3 regions of the Bacillus sp. FJAT-27231 genome follow, and region 1 is predicted to be linked to each of the others. Evidence: riboswitches for the same ligand, from Rfam matches in the RefSeq annotation. Region 1 holds a riboswitch; each other region holds the start of a gene.
The links. Region 1 has a riboswitch for cobalamin ahead of AC623_RS10095 (ribonucleoside-diphosphate reductase subunit alpha). Riboswitches for the same ligand answer to the same signal wherever they lie in the genome.
Positions count from the first base shown of each region.

Region 2: it holds a riboswitch for cobalamin, as region 1 does, so the genes downstream of both, AC623_RS10630 ((2Fe-2S) ferredoxin domain-containing protein) here and AC623_RS10095 (ribonucleoside-diphosphate reductase subunit alpha) in region 1, are expected to answer to the same signal.
Region 3: it holds a riboswitch for cobalamin, as region 1 does, so the genes downstream of both, AC623_RS02720 (ABC transporter substrate-binding protein) here and AC623_RS10095 (ribonucleoside-diphosphate reductase subunit alpha) in region 1, are expected to answer to the same signal.

Region 1 is NZ_LFZU01000001.1:2,157,104-2,161,301, reverse strand. Features, by position in the region: gene AC623_RS10105 (metal-dependent hydrolase) at 44-673, shown strand; gene AC623_RS10100 (sporulation protein) at 815-1,228, shown strand; cobalamin riboswitch at 1,331-1,508, shown strand; gene AC623_RS10095 (ribonucleoside-diphosphate reductase subunit alpha) at 1,715-3,940, shown strand; gene AC623_RS10090 (ribonucleotide-diphosphate reductase subunit beta) at 3,955-4,198, shown strand, end outside.
Region 2 is NZ_LFZU01000001.1:2,260,466-2,264,663, reverse strand. Features, by position in the region: gene AC623_RS10640 (biotin transporter BioY) at 1-67, opposite strand, end outside; gene AC623_RS10635 (GHMP family kinase ATP-binding protein) at 302-1,183, shown strand; cobalamin riboswitch at 1,280-1,469, shown strand; gene AC623_RS10630 ((2Fe-2S) ferredoxin domain-containing protein) at 1,626-2,009, shown strand; gene cobJ (precorrin-3B C(17)-methyltransferase) at 2,028-3,614, shown strand; gene AC623_RS10620 (sirohydrochlorin chelatase) at 3,630-4,198, shown strand, end outside.
Region 3 is NZ_LFZU01000001.1:584,936-589,133, reverse strand. Features, by position in the region: gene AC623_RS02730 (adenosylcobinamide amidohydrolase) at 1-360, opposite strand, end outside; gene AC623_RS02725 (FecCD family ABC transporter permease) at 357-1,418, opposite strand; gene AC623_RS02720 (ABC transporter substrate-binding protein) at 1,381-2,355, opposite strand; cobalamin riboswitch at 2,491-2,633, opposite strand; gene AC623_RS21335 (hypothetical protein) at 2,825-2,998, shown strand; gene bioA (adenosylmethionine--8-amino-7-oxononanoate transaminase) at 3,101-4,198, opposite strand, start outside.

The sequences.
Region 1 (4,198 bases):
CATCTGTTTGTTATAATGGGGAAAAAGAAAAGGATGGTAACAGATGAAAGGATCGGCTCATTTGGCTATTGGAGGAGCCTCCGGATTAGCCACAGCTGTTTATTTACATACAGACCCACTTACTACAGCAGGCTTAATTGGCATTGGGGCAATCGCTGGCCTTGCTCCTGACCTTGATGTAAACGGCAAGCTGTCCAATCGAATTACGATATCGAAAAAATGGTTAATTTTATTTTTTGCCACTGCAGGGCTGCTTTTAATGGGCTACAGTTATCTAAAGCTGAATGGTTTCGTGCAATCGGCGGGTTTTACTGTTGGTATAGGCTTAACAGTATTACCACGGCTGTTTATCAAGCAGCGGATGATGCTGTTTATAACAGGAGCTGCTCTGGCGATTGCCGCCTGGTACATGGGTATCTTTTGGCTGCTGCTGCTAAGTGCATTTATTATGGTCTCTTCCTTTTTATCGCACCGCTCTTTAACTCACTCGTTAATTGGATCAGCTTGTTTTGCAGGGATTGCGTGGCAATTTCAGCAAAGTGTTGGGCTCGAAGGCAGCTTTTTAGCGGCTTCTATCGCGTATATGAGTCATCTAGTGGCAGATATGAAAATATGGCCGGCTAATAAGAGGGGGATTAAATGGTTTCAGCCTCTCTTTAATAGAGAATTTTAAGCGTGCTTTGTATAAAGCATGCTTTTTTCAAAAACAAAATGTGCAAAATTCAAATACAGTTAACAACCAGCAAAGAAAAGATTAACAAGAAAACATCGGGGAATATTAAACTAAATTGGATAGAAAGAAAGGAGGTATTTCATGTGGAAACATATTTTGTCTAGTATTGGCATTGGTGGAGTCGAGATCGATACCGCTCTTCCAAAAATGACCTATCAAAGAGGAGACAAAATTGAAGGGAAGGTTCTAATTAATGGCGGGCAGGCGCCAGAACCGATCGAGACTTTAATCGTTTCAGTGCATGTCCAAATGGATAAGATACGGGAAGATAGCGATTTTTCCTATATTGATAAGAAGTTAAAAGAAATAGTCATTCCCATCCAACGAGATATTAAACCGAGAGAAAACATCACCATTCCTTTTTCTCTTGAAATTGATCCCGGGCATCCGCCTACAAATGATAAGAATAAAACTTTTTTAAAAACAACCGCTGTTATTCCACAAGCTGTTGACCCTTCTGATCAGGATGAATTGATTATTTTAACTACAGAGTGAGTAAAGACCGAAGTAAGTAAAAAGTTCATTCGGGGTTGCCTCCGGTAACGATCATTGTTATACTAATCCGGACACAACATTTAGTGGTAATGTTATAATTAAATCAATATTTAGTAAAAAGGTGCTATTGCAGCTTAATAGGGAATTCGGTGAAATACCGAAGCTGTACCCGCAACTGTAAGTGTGGACGACCGCAGATAAATCCACTGTCGAATAGACGGGAAGGAATGTGGAAGGAAGAAGCATAAGCCAGGAGACCTGCCTTTTTACAGCGTTTACTCTTCTTCGGGAGTTGGGAAGAAAGCGCGGAGAAAACGACAATGTCTTTTATTCAGACAGGCTCTTTATTGTGTACAAGGGCAGGTCTGTCTCACTTTGTGAAAAGATTATTTCTTCGCCCTCATCCCATCTTTCATCTAGAAAGATGGTTTTTTTGTTGCTAAAAAAATCTCTTTCTAAACTACTGATCGTTTAGGAGGAATAGAGATGATTCAAACCGTACAAAGCATAGCAGAAGAGGCATTTATTGAAATTCAAAGGGAATTTCCCCATATTGAACTGGCAAGCTATGAAAATAAGATAAAGGGAACACTTGATACGAGAGAAGAGTGGACAGATGAGCAAGTTTGGCAGCTGCTTTTACATTCAGCAGTTGAGCGGATCACGAGCACGGAACCAGATTGGACATTTATCGCAGCCCGATTGTATTTAAAACAACTATATAAGCAGGCAGCGACAACACGCGGGGAGAAATTGGCTGGATACGGAGATTTCTCGGGGCTCATCCAGCTCTTAATTGAAGAAGGAATATACAATCCTCATTTAAACACTTCTTATACAAAAGACGAAATAGAAGAGCTAAGTAAGCTGATTGATCCTGAGAAGGACAAATTATTTACATACATTGGGATTGTCACATTAAGTGAAAGATATTTAGCCCGTACACTAGATAAGCAGCCAGCAGAGCTTCCGCAGGAAAGATGGCTCATTATTGCAATGACCTTAATGATGAATGAACCTAAATCAACACGGCTGCACTATGTGAAGGAAGCCTATTGGGCGCTTTCTAATTTATATATGACAACCGCTACTCCAACGCTTGCGAATGCGGGAAAATCATATGGCCAACTGTCAAGCTGCTTCATTGATACAGTGGATGACAGCTTGCAAGGAATTTTTGATGCCAATACGGATGCAGCTAATTTAAGTAAGAACGGCGGCGGACTTGGGATTTATTTAGGGAAAATTCGCAGCCAGGGAAGTGACATTAAAGGATTTAAAAATGTGAGCTCGGGTGTGATTCCTTGGATGAAACAGCTGAATAATACGGCCGTATCCGTCGATCAGCTCGGCCAGCGTCAAGGAGCGATTGCTGTTTATTTGGATATTTGGCACAAAGATATTTTCTCATTTTTGGAAACCCGGTTGAATAATGGAGACGAACGCCGCAGAACACACGACTTATTCACGGGTGTCACTATTCCTGACTTATTTATGGAAGCAGTCGATAAACGAGAAGATTGGCATTTATTTGACCCTCATGAAGTAAGAAAAGTGATGGGTTACTCTCTTGAAGATTCATTTGATGAGAAAAGGGGAGAGGGAACGTTTAGAACGAGATATAAAGAGTGCGTAGCTCATCCGCACATAAGTAAAAAAACAGTTCCGGCTATCGAGATTATGAAAGCCATTATGATTTCCCAGCTTGAAACAGGCACACCTTACATGTTTTACCGAGACACCGTTAACCGGGCGAATCCGAATAAGCACACCGGAATGGTTTACGCAAGCAATCTTTGCACAGAAATCTGTCAAAATATGAGTCCGACGGTCGTAATCGAAGAAAAAACAGAAGACGGAAAAATCGTGGTTACAAAAGATCCTGGTGATTACGTCGTTTGTAACCTCTCGTCCATTTCTTTAGCCCGTGCCGTGATGGATGAAGTGCTTGAACGCTTAATCCCCATCCAAGTAAGAATGCTCGATAACGTTATCGACATGAACAATATTCCTGTTTTACAAGCGCAGCTGACGAACAAGAAATACAGAGGAATTGGACTTGGCACATTTGGCTGGCAGCATTTGCTTGCCTTAAAGGGGTTGAGCTGGGAATCAAACGAAGCAGTCCATTATTGTGATGAATTGTATGAGCAAATTGCCTTTTTAACGATTCAAGCAAGTGCGGAACTTGCAGCAGAAAAAGGTTCATATCCGGTCTTTGCAGGATCAGATTGGGATAGTGGTGCCTACTTTGAACAACGTGATTATAATGGAGCAAAGTGGCAGCAGTTAAAGGAAACAGTCAAAACATCTGGTATGAGAAATGGTTATTTGCTGGCGGTCGCTCCAAACTCATCCACCGCTTTGATCGCGGGTTCAACAGCTGGAATTGATCCAATTTTCCGTAAAGAATATATGGAAGAAAAGAAAAATTACAAAATACCTGTGACAGCGCCTGACTTGTCAGCTCAGACGACATGGTACTACAAAACCGTTTATTTCATTGATCAGCATTGGAGCATTCGCCAAAATGCCAAGCGCCAGCGCCATATTGATCAGGCTGTATCCTTTAATTTATATGTGCGCAACGATATTAAAGCGAAAGCCTTGTTAGACTTACACCTAGATGCATGGGAATCGGGATTAAAGACGACTTATTATGTGCGGTCTACCGCTTCTGATATTGAAGAATGTGAAAGCTGTCATTCATAAGGAGGAGAATAGTTATGAAGCTTAAGAAAAGGGAGATTATCGATCACAGTGCACCCAATCGGTCTACCGCTATTATTAATGGAAGAAGCTCCAACATTTTAAACTGGGATGACGTGCGTTTTAGCTGGGCTTATCCGAAGTATAAGAGAATGCTAGCGAACTTTTGGACGCCGTTTGAGATTAACATGACGAAAGACCGTCAGCAATTTAGTGAACTGACGCCTGATGAAAGAAATGCATTTTTGAAGATTATTGGCT
Region 2 (4,198 bases), 100 kb from region 1:
TCCCGATGATCGCAGCGAAAAGAGCCGCTGTTAACATCATTCTTAATTTTTCATGTTGAGCAGACATATATATCCCTCCAAGCAGAATAGAACAATCCATAAATGTTAACCTTATTTTAAATAGTGGCGACTTATTGTGTCAATGATATTTTATTTTATCTTAATTCATTATGTGTAAAATTCAAATTAAAAACAAACCTTTAGTAAATAACAGGTAATACGTAATTGGAATAGAGAAAGAAACGGACTATAATAAGTTATCGCAAAATTTTTCATTCTTTCTGAAGGAGGGAAGCAGCTGATGAAAAAAGGAGTAGGCAGGTGCTTTGGCACGTTTGGTGAACTGGCGCAGGGGGAAGTGGGTGAGCAGCCCTTTTTGTTTACTTTGCCGGTGCCGCTTAGAAGCCAGGTTGTGTTTGTCCCAGAAATCGCATCTGTCGTGACAAGCAGCCGCCCCCAACAGGAAAAAATGATACGGGCCGTGGAACTGACACTTGACCGGATGGGCGTTTGTGCTGGCGGCAGGCTCTATGCTCAGTCACAATTGCCAACTGGAAAAGGAATGGCGAGCAGCTCGGCTGATATTACAGCGGCAGTGCGGTCCGCGGCTGACAGTTTTGGTGTTCAGCTTAAGGCATCTGATATAGCTGGCATTGCAGCTGCCATTGAACCAACTGATGGTGTGATGTATGAAGGGATTGTTTCCTTCAATCAGCGGACGGGTGAACTGTTAGAATCTTTTTCTTCTCCGCCAGAGTTGTTTTTGCTTGGCTATGATAGCGGCGGGCGCGTAAATACAGCCGATTGTTATGAAATAAAAAGAGAATACACAGCAGCAGAGCGTGAAGAGATGCGGCAAGTGTACGAGCAAATGTATGCTGGATTGTCTCTCGGCAAAACTGAAGATGTGCTGACCGCTAGTACAAGAAGTGCCATACTAAATGAGCGTTTCTTGCCAAAGCCTTTCTTTTCTCTTTTTGCTGAACTGGCTGCTCGCTTTGAAGCAGGAGTGGTCGTTGGTCACAGCGGGACTGTGATAGGCTTGATTTTTAACAAAGAAGATCGTTCTCTCGGCAAAAAGATGAAGGAAATAAAAAAGCTCATTGCTCAAACTGCTGGCTGGCATCCGTTTATTTTGACCCCTATTCCATTTAAAAACAAGAGGCTGGAGAAGCGTCATTAGACCCATTTAAAAAATGTACTTGTCAAATAGAAGACTTTCCTGCTAATCTAATAAAGGAGTTTGAGATTTAGAAAAATTAGGATGACCTACATAAAAATTGAATAACAAGAGGAGAGTGCCCGGAGAGTCAATCCCCGGGATAATAGGGAAATCGGTGAAAGTCCGATGCAGCCCCCGCTACTGTAAACGGTGATGAAATTGTCAACAGCCACTGGCGTAAGGCCGGGAAGGGACAAGAGTAAGGCGATCCGTAAGCCAGGAGACCTGCTTTCTTCTTCGAACCATCATTCTTCGGAGGGAAGAATAGGATGACTGCATGGAACGGTACCGGCATGCCCGGTTATTTACTTGTTCCTTTAGTAGCTTGCATACATAGCGCTTAGTCCTTAACTTCTTCTGAAGTTAAGGACTTTTTTATTTTTTCTAAAAAGGAGTGGGGAAGATGGCGACATGGGACTTGTCAGAAATAAACCATCACGTATTGATTTGCAACGGATCGAGCTGTATGAGAAAAGGCGGAGAAGAAGTAACACAGGCTATCAGGGAGGAAATTAAAAAACGGGAGCTGGATGTCCGTGTTCACACGACGAGAACGAGATGCAATGGCCGCTGCAAAGATGCTTGTGTGGTCATCGTCTATCCGGAAGGCGCATGGTACCACGAGGTGGATGAACAGCTCGCGGAGAAAATTGTTGCCGCTCATCTTCAAGAAGGCAAGCCGGTTGAAGAAGCTCTGACATACACTTATCAGGAAAAGGGAATGATTCTTCAAAATAAACGTGTAACCGGTGTAGCTAAAGAGAAAGAAAAGCAAACAGTAAAGTAAGTACAGGAGGCGAACGGAGTGAAGGGGAAATTAGTAGTTGTCGGATTTGGACCGGGCAGCGCAGAACACATTACAGAACGGGCGAAAGAAGCACTTAGGGAAAGTGACTGCATTATCGGTTATAAAACATACGTCGATTTAATTGCAGAATTTACTGAAGGAAAAGAGATCATCAGCACGGGAATGTCAGAGGAAGTAAGCCGTGCACAGGCAGCCGTCAAATTAGCGGAAGAAGGCAAAACAGTGGCGGTCATTTCAAGCGGAGATGCCGGCGTGTACGGCATGGCAGGACTTGTCTATGAAGTGCTCGTTGAACAAGGCTGGAAAGAGGCAGAGGGTGTCGGCGTAGAAATTGTTCCAGGCATTTCAGCGATTAATTCTTGCGCCTCTCTCCTTGGCGCTCCCGTCATGCACGACGCTTGTACGATTAGCTTAAGTGATCATTTAACACCGTGGGAGTTAATTGCCAAGCGGATCGATGCGGCCGGTGCAGCAGATTTTGTCATCGCCCTATACAATCCGAAGAGCGGCAGAAGAACGAGACAAATTGCAGAAGCACAGCGCATTTTACTAACGCATCGTTCACCGGACACACCGGTCGGCCTCGTAAAAAGTGCTTACCGGGAAAGAGAGCAAGTGGTCATAACCGATCTTAAGAATATGCTCGATCACGATATTGGCATGCTGACCACGGTCATCATCGGTAATTCAACAACGTTCCTTTATGACAACAAAATGATCACGCCACGAGGCTATCAGCGTAAATATACATTGACATCGGAAAAGCAGCCGCTAAGACCGCATGAACGATTAAAGCCGAAAAATGAGCCATGGGCTCTTCACGGAGGCCAAGAGGAGAAAACAGATTTGTACAAGCTCGGAATGCAGGCACTTCGTCTTTTAGATGGAAAAGAGAAACAGGAGACGAGCCAGCCGCTGTTCAAGCAGAAAATTGAATCCATTTTCGAAGTAGCAGTTAGCCCGGGAGTAGCGAATAAGATGTTTTCAGCTGAGCAGCTGCTCGTGCTCTCAAAGGCAGCAGGAGAAAAAGGGTCTATCGAGTACACACCTCATCATCAAGTAATTTTGCGCGTGCCGACAGAAGCTCCCGAGCAAATAACCGTTTCCTTACAGAATGTCGGCTTCTTGCTTTCGCCTGTTGGGGATGTTGCAACGGTGAAAGCCTGTGACTTCTGTGATGGCGAAAAGAAAGATGCGATTCCATACGCTGAACAGCTGCATGAGAAGTTTGACGGTCTAGACATGCCGAAAGAGCTGAAAATTGGATTGAACGGCTGCGGAATGGCCTGCTACGGGGCAGTGACAGATGACATCGGCATCGTATTTCGCAAAGGAAAGTTTGATTTATTCCTAGGAGCCAAGACCGTCGGCCGGACAGCTCACGCTGGACAGCCTGTTGCTGAAGGAGTGGAACCAGAAGCCCTCGTTCTGCTGTTGGAGGAGATTATTGCGGAATATAAAGAAAAAGGCCATCCGAATGAACGTTTTTTTAAATACTTTAAACGTGTGAAAAAGATTCAAAGCTTTGATTATCGTGATATGGAACCAAAAATAAATCTTGAACCTGCACCGTGTGGGGATTAAAGGAGCGGAAAGCAAATGAAGGCAGTTTTATTTGTCGGCCATGGAAGCCGGGACCGAGAAGGAAATGAACAAATCAGGCAATTTATTGATCAGCTTATCCCAGAGCTTGAGAAGGATGTCATCTACGAAACTTGCTTTTTAGAATTTGAGCAGCCGAACATTGCAAAAGGGATCGATACATGCGTGACAAAAGGAGCGACGTCTGTCGCGCTTGTTCCCCTTATGCTGCTGCCGGCGGGACATTCTAAAATACATATTCCTCATGAAATCGACGAGGCGAAGGAGAAATACCCGGCGGTTCGGTTTACATACGGCAAGCCAATTGGGATTCATTACGAAGCGGTGGATATTTGTAAAAACCGTGTGCTAGAAACGGGTGATTACAAAGAAGGGTCGGATGAGAAGACGGCTGTGATTTTACTCGGACGGGGCGGCAGCGATGCCGATGCCAATAGTGATTTATTCAAGATCACCCGGTTGTTGTGGGAGAAGCTGAGAGTTCCCATTATTGAAACGGCCTTTATCGGCGTCACGTCGCCAAGCTTGGAGGAAGCAGTAGAGAAAACGATCCGTCTTGGTGCAGA
Region 3 (4,198 bases), 1.6 Mb from region 1:
GTTTACGGCCTGTTCATCCTCCTCTGTCCATATCGGAAAAAGACCACTTTGGTGAGCATAGCGGCCGAGAGAAATTGTTTCTTTCACCGTGTAAGAAAAAGCCTGAGGAGTCATCTGGGGAAGAACAGCTAGCCGCTTCGCCAGTTCTTTTGGCTTGTAACTTTTTATTTCCTTTCCTTCGATCTGCATCGAGCCGCTGCTTGCAGGGACAATGCCGCTCATCATTTTTAGCAGCGTTGTTTTGCCGCTGCCATTAGGACCTAATATGCCAAAAAGCTCTCCTTTTTGAACAGAAAAAGATAAATCACGGACAATCAGCTTGCCATCATAACCACCACTGAGCTTTATTACCTGAATCATGCTGTTCTTCTTCCTTTCCTGTGCTTACGAAGCAAAATGATAGCGAACACGGGAGCGCCAATAATAGAAGTAATCACGCCAATTGGCAATTCGGTTGGAGAGATAATGGTGCGGGCTACGAGATCAGCTAAAATTAGAAAACCAGCACCGGCGAACATGGACAATGACAACAAATGACGATGATCTGGTCCCCATATCAATCGAATAAAGTGAGGAATGACCAATCCGACGAATCCGATCGTGCCCGAAACAGCAACTGCTGCTCCTGTTAAAATAGAGCCAGCGACTAGTACAACGAGCTTTTTCCGGCGAACATTTACTCCTAAGTGCTGGGCTTTTTCCTCGCCGAACGACATGGCATTCAATTCAGCCGCATGAATGATTAACAAGATTGTACCAATGAGGAAAAACGGCAGGATCAGCTGAATATAATCCCAGCCTCTCATCGAAACACTGCCAAGCAGCCAGCCGATAATTTGTCTTAGCTCCTCACCTGTCAGCGCAATCATTAAAGAGATAACAGCTCCCAGAAAAGAACTGAAAATAATGCCTGTTAAAATGATCGTTTCTACTTTTAACGACCGTTCAATCGCCTGGGCAAATAAAACAACAATAAAGATGGTGGCAATCGAAGCTATGACACTGATGACAGGCAGCGTAAAGCCGGATAGCCATGAAAGCTGCACATTAAAAAACAGCACCATCACCGCGCCTGCCGAAGCGCCCGATGAAACGCCGAGTGTATAGGGATCGGCTAACGGATTGCGCAGCAGTCCTTGAAACGCAGCACCGGCTACAGCTAAGGAAGCGCCTACGAGAGCTGCTAGCAAGACGCGCGGAAATCTAATTTTCCATACGATATTATCAAAGGATGGGTCCACTCCATGAAGAGAAGTGCCGAAAAAATGATGAGATAATAAGAAAGCGATATCCCGAAACGGAACGCGCATCGTTCCGATCGAGATACCCGCAAATAAAGCGATCATAAAAAAAGCAAAAACGATTATATATGCCGAAATTTTATTTCTTAAAAACATCTGGATAGATCGCTTCGGCAAGTTCTTCTACTCCTTCAATAAGACGTGGACCTGTCCTATTGACTAAGTCAGCTTGCACGTCATGAACGTCCTTGTTTTTAACGGCAGTGATGTTTTCCCAGCCTTTACGCTTCAGCACTTCTTCAACCGGCTGTTTCGTGTAGTAGCCGTGTGTTGTAATAATGACATCCGGATTTTTCTTAATAATTGCTTCCTCTGTCATTTGGATCCATCCTTCTTGATCAGCAGCAGCATTTTTGGCATGAATCAGATCAAGCATTTCTTGCATAAAGGTATTCTTGCCAGATGTATAGATTTCAGGTGCTGGTGACACTTCGATAAAGACGCTTTTTTCATCTTCTTTTTTAATCGTTTCTGCCTTTTCCTCTACCTCTGCCAAATCTTCTTTCATGTCTTTTACTACATCATGAGCTTTTTCACTCGTCCCAGTAGCCTTCCCAATCATTTCAATTGAATCATATACCTGATCAAAATTCTGGGCATCGTTAACGACAAGCACATCAATTCCTGCTTCTTCCAGCTGTTTAAAGCCATCTTTTGCATTATGAGCACTGGAGGCGTGGGCTAATACTAGATCTGTGTCGAGTCCGATAATTTTTTCAATGTTATATTCCATGCCGCCGACTTTTTCTTTAGAATTTACTTCTTTCGGGTAGTTATCATTATCGGAAACGCCAACAATTTCCTTTCCTAGCCCGAGCTCATAAGCGATTTCGGTATTGCTCGGAATGAGGGAAACGATTTTCTTAGGTTTTTCCTCAATAACGACATCCTTTCCTTCTGCATCTTTGATCGTTACTGGAAAGGCCGCTTCTTGGCTTTCTTTTGGCTGATCTGCTTTTTCTTCTTTTTCTGGCGCTGCTTTATCTGTTCCGCAGCCAGCCAGCAATCCGGCAGCCAACACGAAAGATAATGTGTACTTAGATACTTTGTTCATCTCTTTCTCTCCCTTTACTTCTTAAAAATATCAATAAAAAAACACCTCTACGCTTTGAAGAGATGCAGTGAAAAAGAGCCATGCGGGCATAATGAGCCAGCGAGCCGCTTTTACACCACCCTATCCGCGTAGGTTACCGGTGCTCTAAATCAGGCAGGTTTTCTGGCTTGTGAAATAGATCTATTTCACTTACAGTGGCGGGACCGCGCTGGACTTGCACCAGCTTGCCCTTTTAAAAAGCTTTTTTGTTCAGCTTTACCTGATTCAATGTATGTAGTTTTCCGCCTAGCTTCATTATACACAAAAAAAAGATTCCTTTCATACAATTTTAAGATGAAAACCATTCTTTCTGATTTTCATCGTGTCTATAAATGGAATAAATTAAATTTTTTGCACAATACAACGATCTTTACGTTTTAGATAGAACAAAAGTGGAATAGGATAAAGAAAAGGAAAGGAGCGGCTAACGATGAACCTTGCTGCTTTAATTGGATTGGTTGTTCTGCTGCTTTGTATTGGTCTTATTTTAGTGTACTTTCTTCGTCAGGCATTCGATGCGAATGATTCACATCGAATAGATGCCATTCCCGAAGACGATTCTTATTTAAACGATCGGGACTCTGCACATGATCGCAATCTGTAACTTGTTTTTGAATGACAAAGAATCATAAGAAAAAAGGATTCACTTACCATAAAATCCGCCTGGACCTCAGGCGGATTTTATGGTTTTCCTCAGTAAAATAGCTTAGCTCTCTGCATATACTTTTTCATTCGAAATCTCGCGAATAGCTTGTTTCATGATAGCAGCCATTTCATCTAAATCTTCATAGCTTGAAGCAAGGGGCGGCATAAAAACAATCACATCCCCAAGCGGCCTTGTCAGCATGCCAAGCTCTCTCATGCGCAATGTTGCTCGATAAGCCATTCTTTCTTCAGCTGGAAAAGGCTCGTTCGTCGCTTTATCTTTAACAATCTCGATGCCGCACATTAAACCAAGCTGCCGGATTTCACCGACGTGCGGCAATGTATTGATTTCAGTTAAAAGCTTCTTCACGTATTCTGCTTTACGGGCTGCTTGTTCAACAAGGTTTTCTTTCTCGAAAATAGCCAAACTCGCTAAAGCGGCCGCACAGCCTAACTGATTTCCTGTATAAGAATGGCCGTGGAAAAAGGTTTTCATCTCTTTATAGTCTCCATAAAAAGCTTCGTACACTTCTTCCGTCGTTACAGTAGCCGCAATCGGTAAATATCCCCCGGTAATTCCTTTAGCAATAGTCATAATATCTGGAGATACACCTTCGTGTTCTACCGCGAACATTTTTCCAGTCCTGCCAAATCCGGTTGCCACTTCATCTACGATAAAAAGAATCTGAAACTCCCCGCAAAGACGTTCAAGCTCTTTTAAATAGCCGGCCGGCATCATATGCATACCGCCTGCACCTTGTACCATCGACTCAACGATAAGTCCAGCAATCTGTTCATGATGTTCCTCAAATAATGTACGCATGGCGGCAAGTGATTCTTCTTTCGCTGTTTGTTCATCCCCTGACGGATGCCAGCTTGCTGACGGAAATGGGACGGCAAATGAATTAAACATGAGGGCACTATATACACGGTGATAAATATCGATAGAACCTACGCTGATGGCACCGACTGTATCGCCATGATAGCCATTTGCCAGCGTGACGAATTTTGTTTTTTCCGTGATGCCTTGGTTTTGCCAATATTGATAAGCCATCTTGATCGCTATTTCGACTGATTCTGCTCCACTATCCGAATAAAATACACGCGTCAATCCTTCAGGTGTCAGCTGAATAAGCTTTTCAGCTAGTTGAATAGAGGG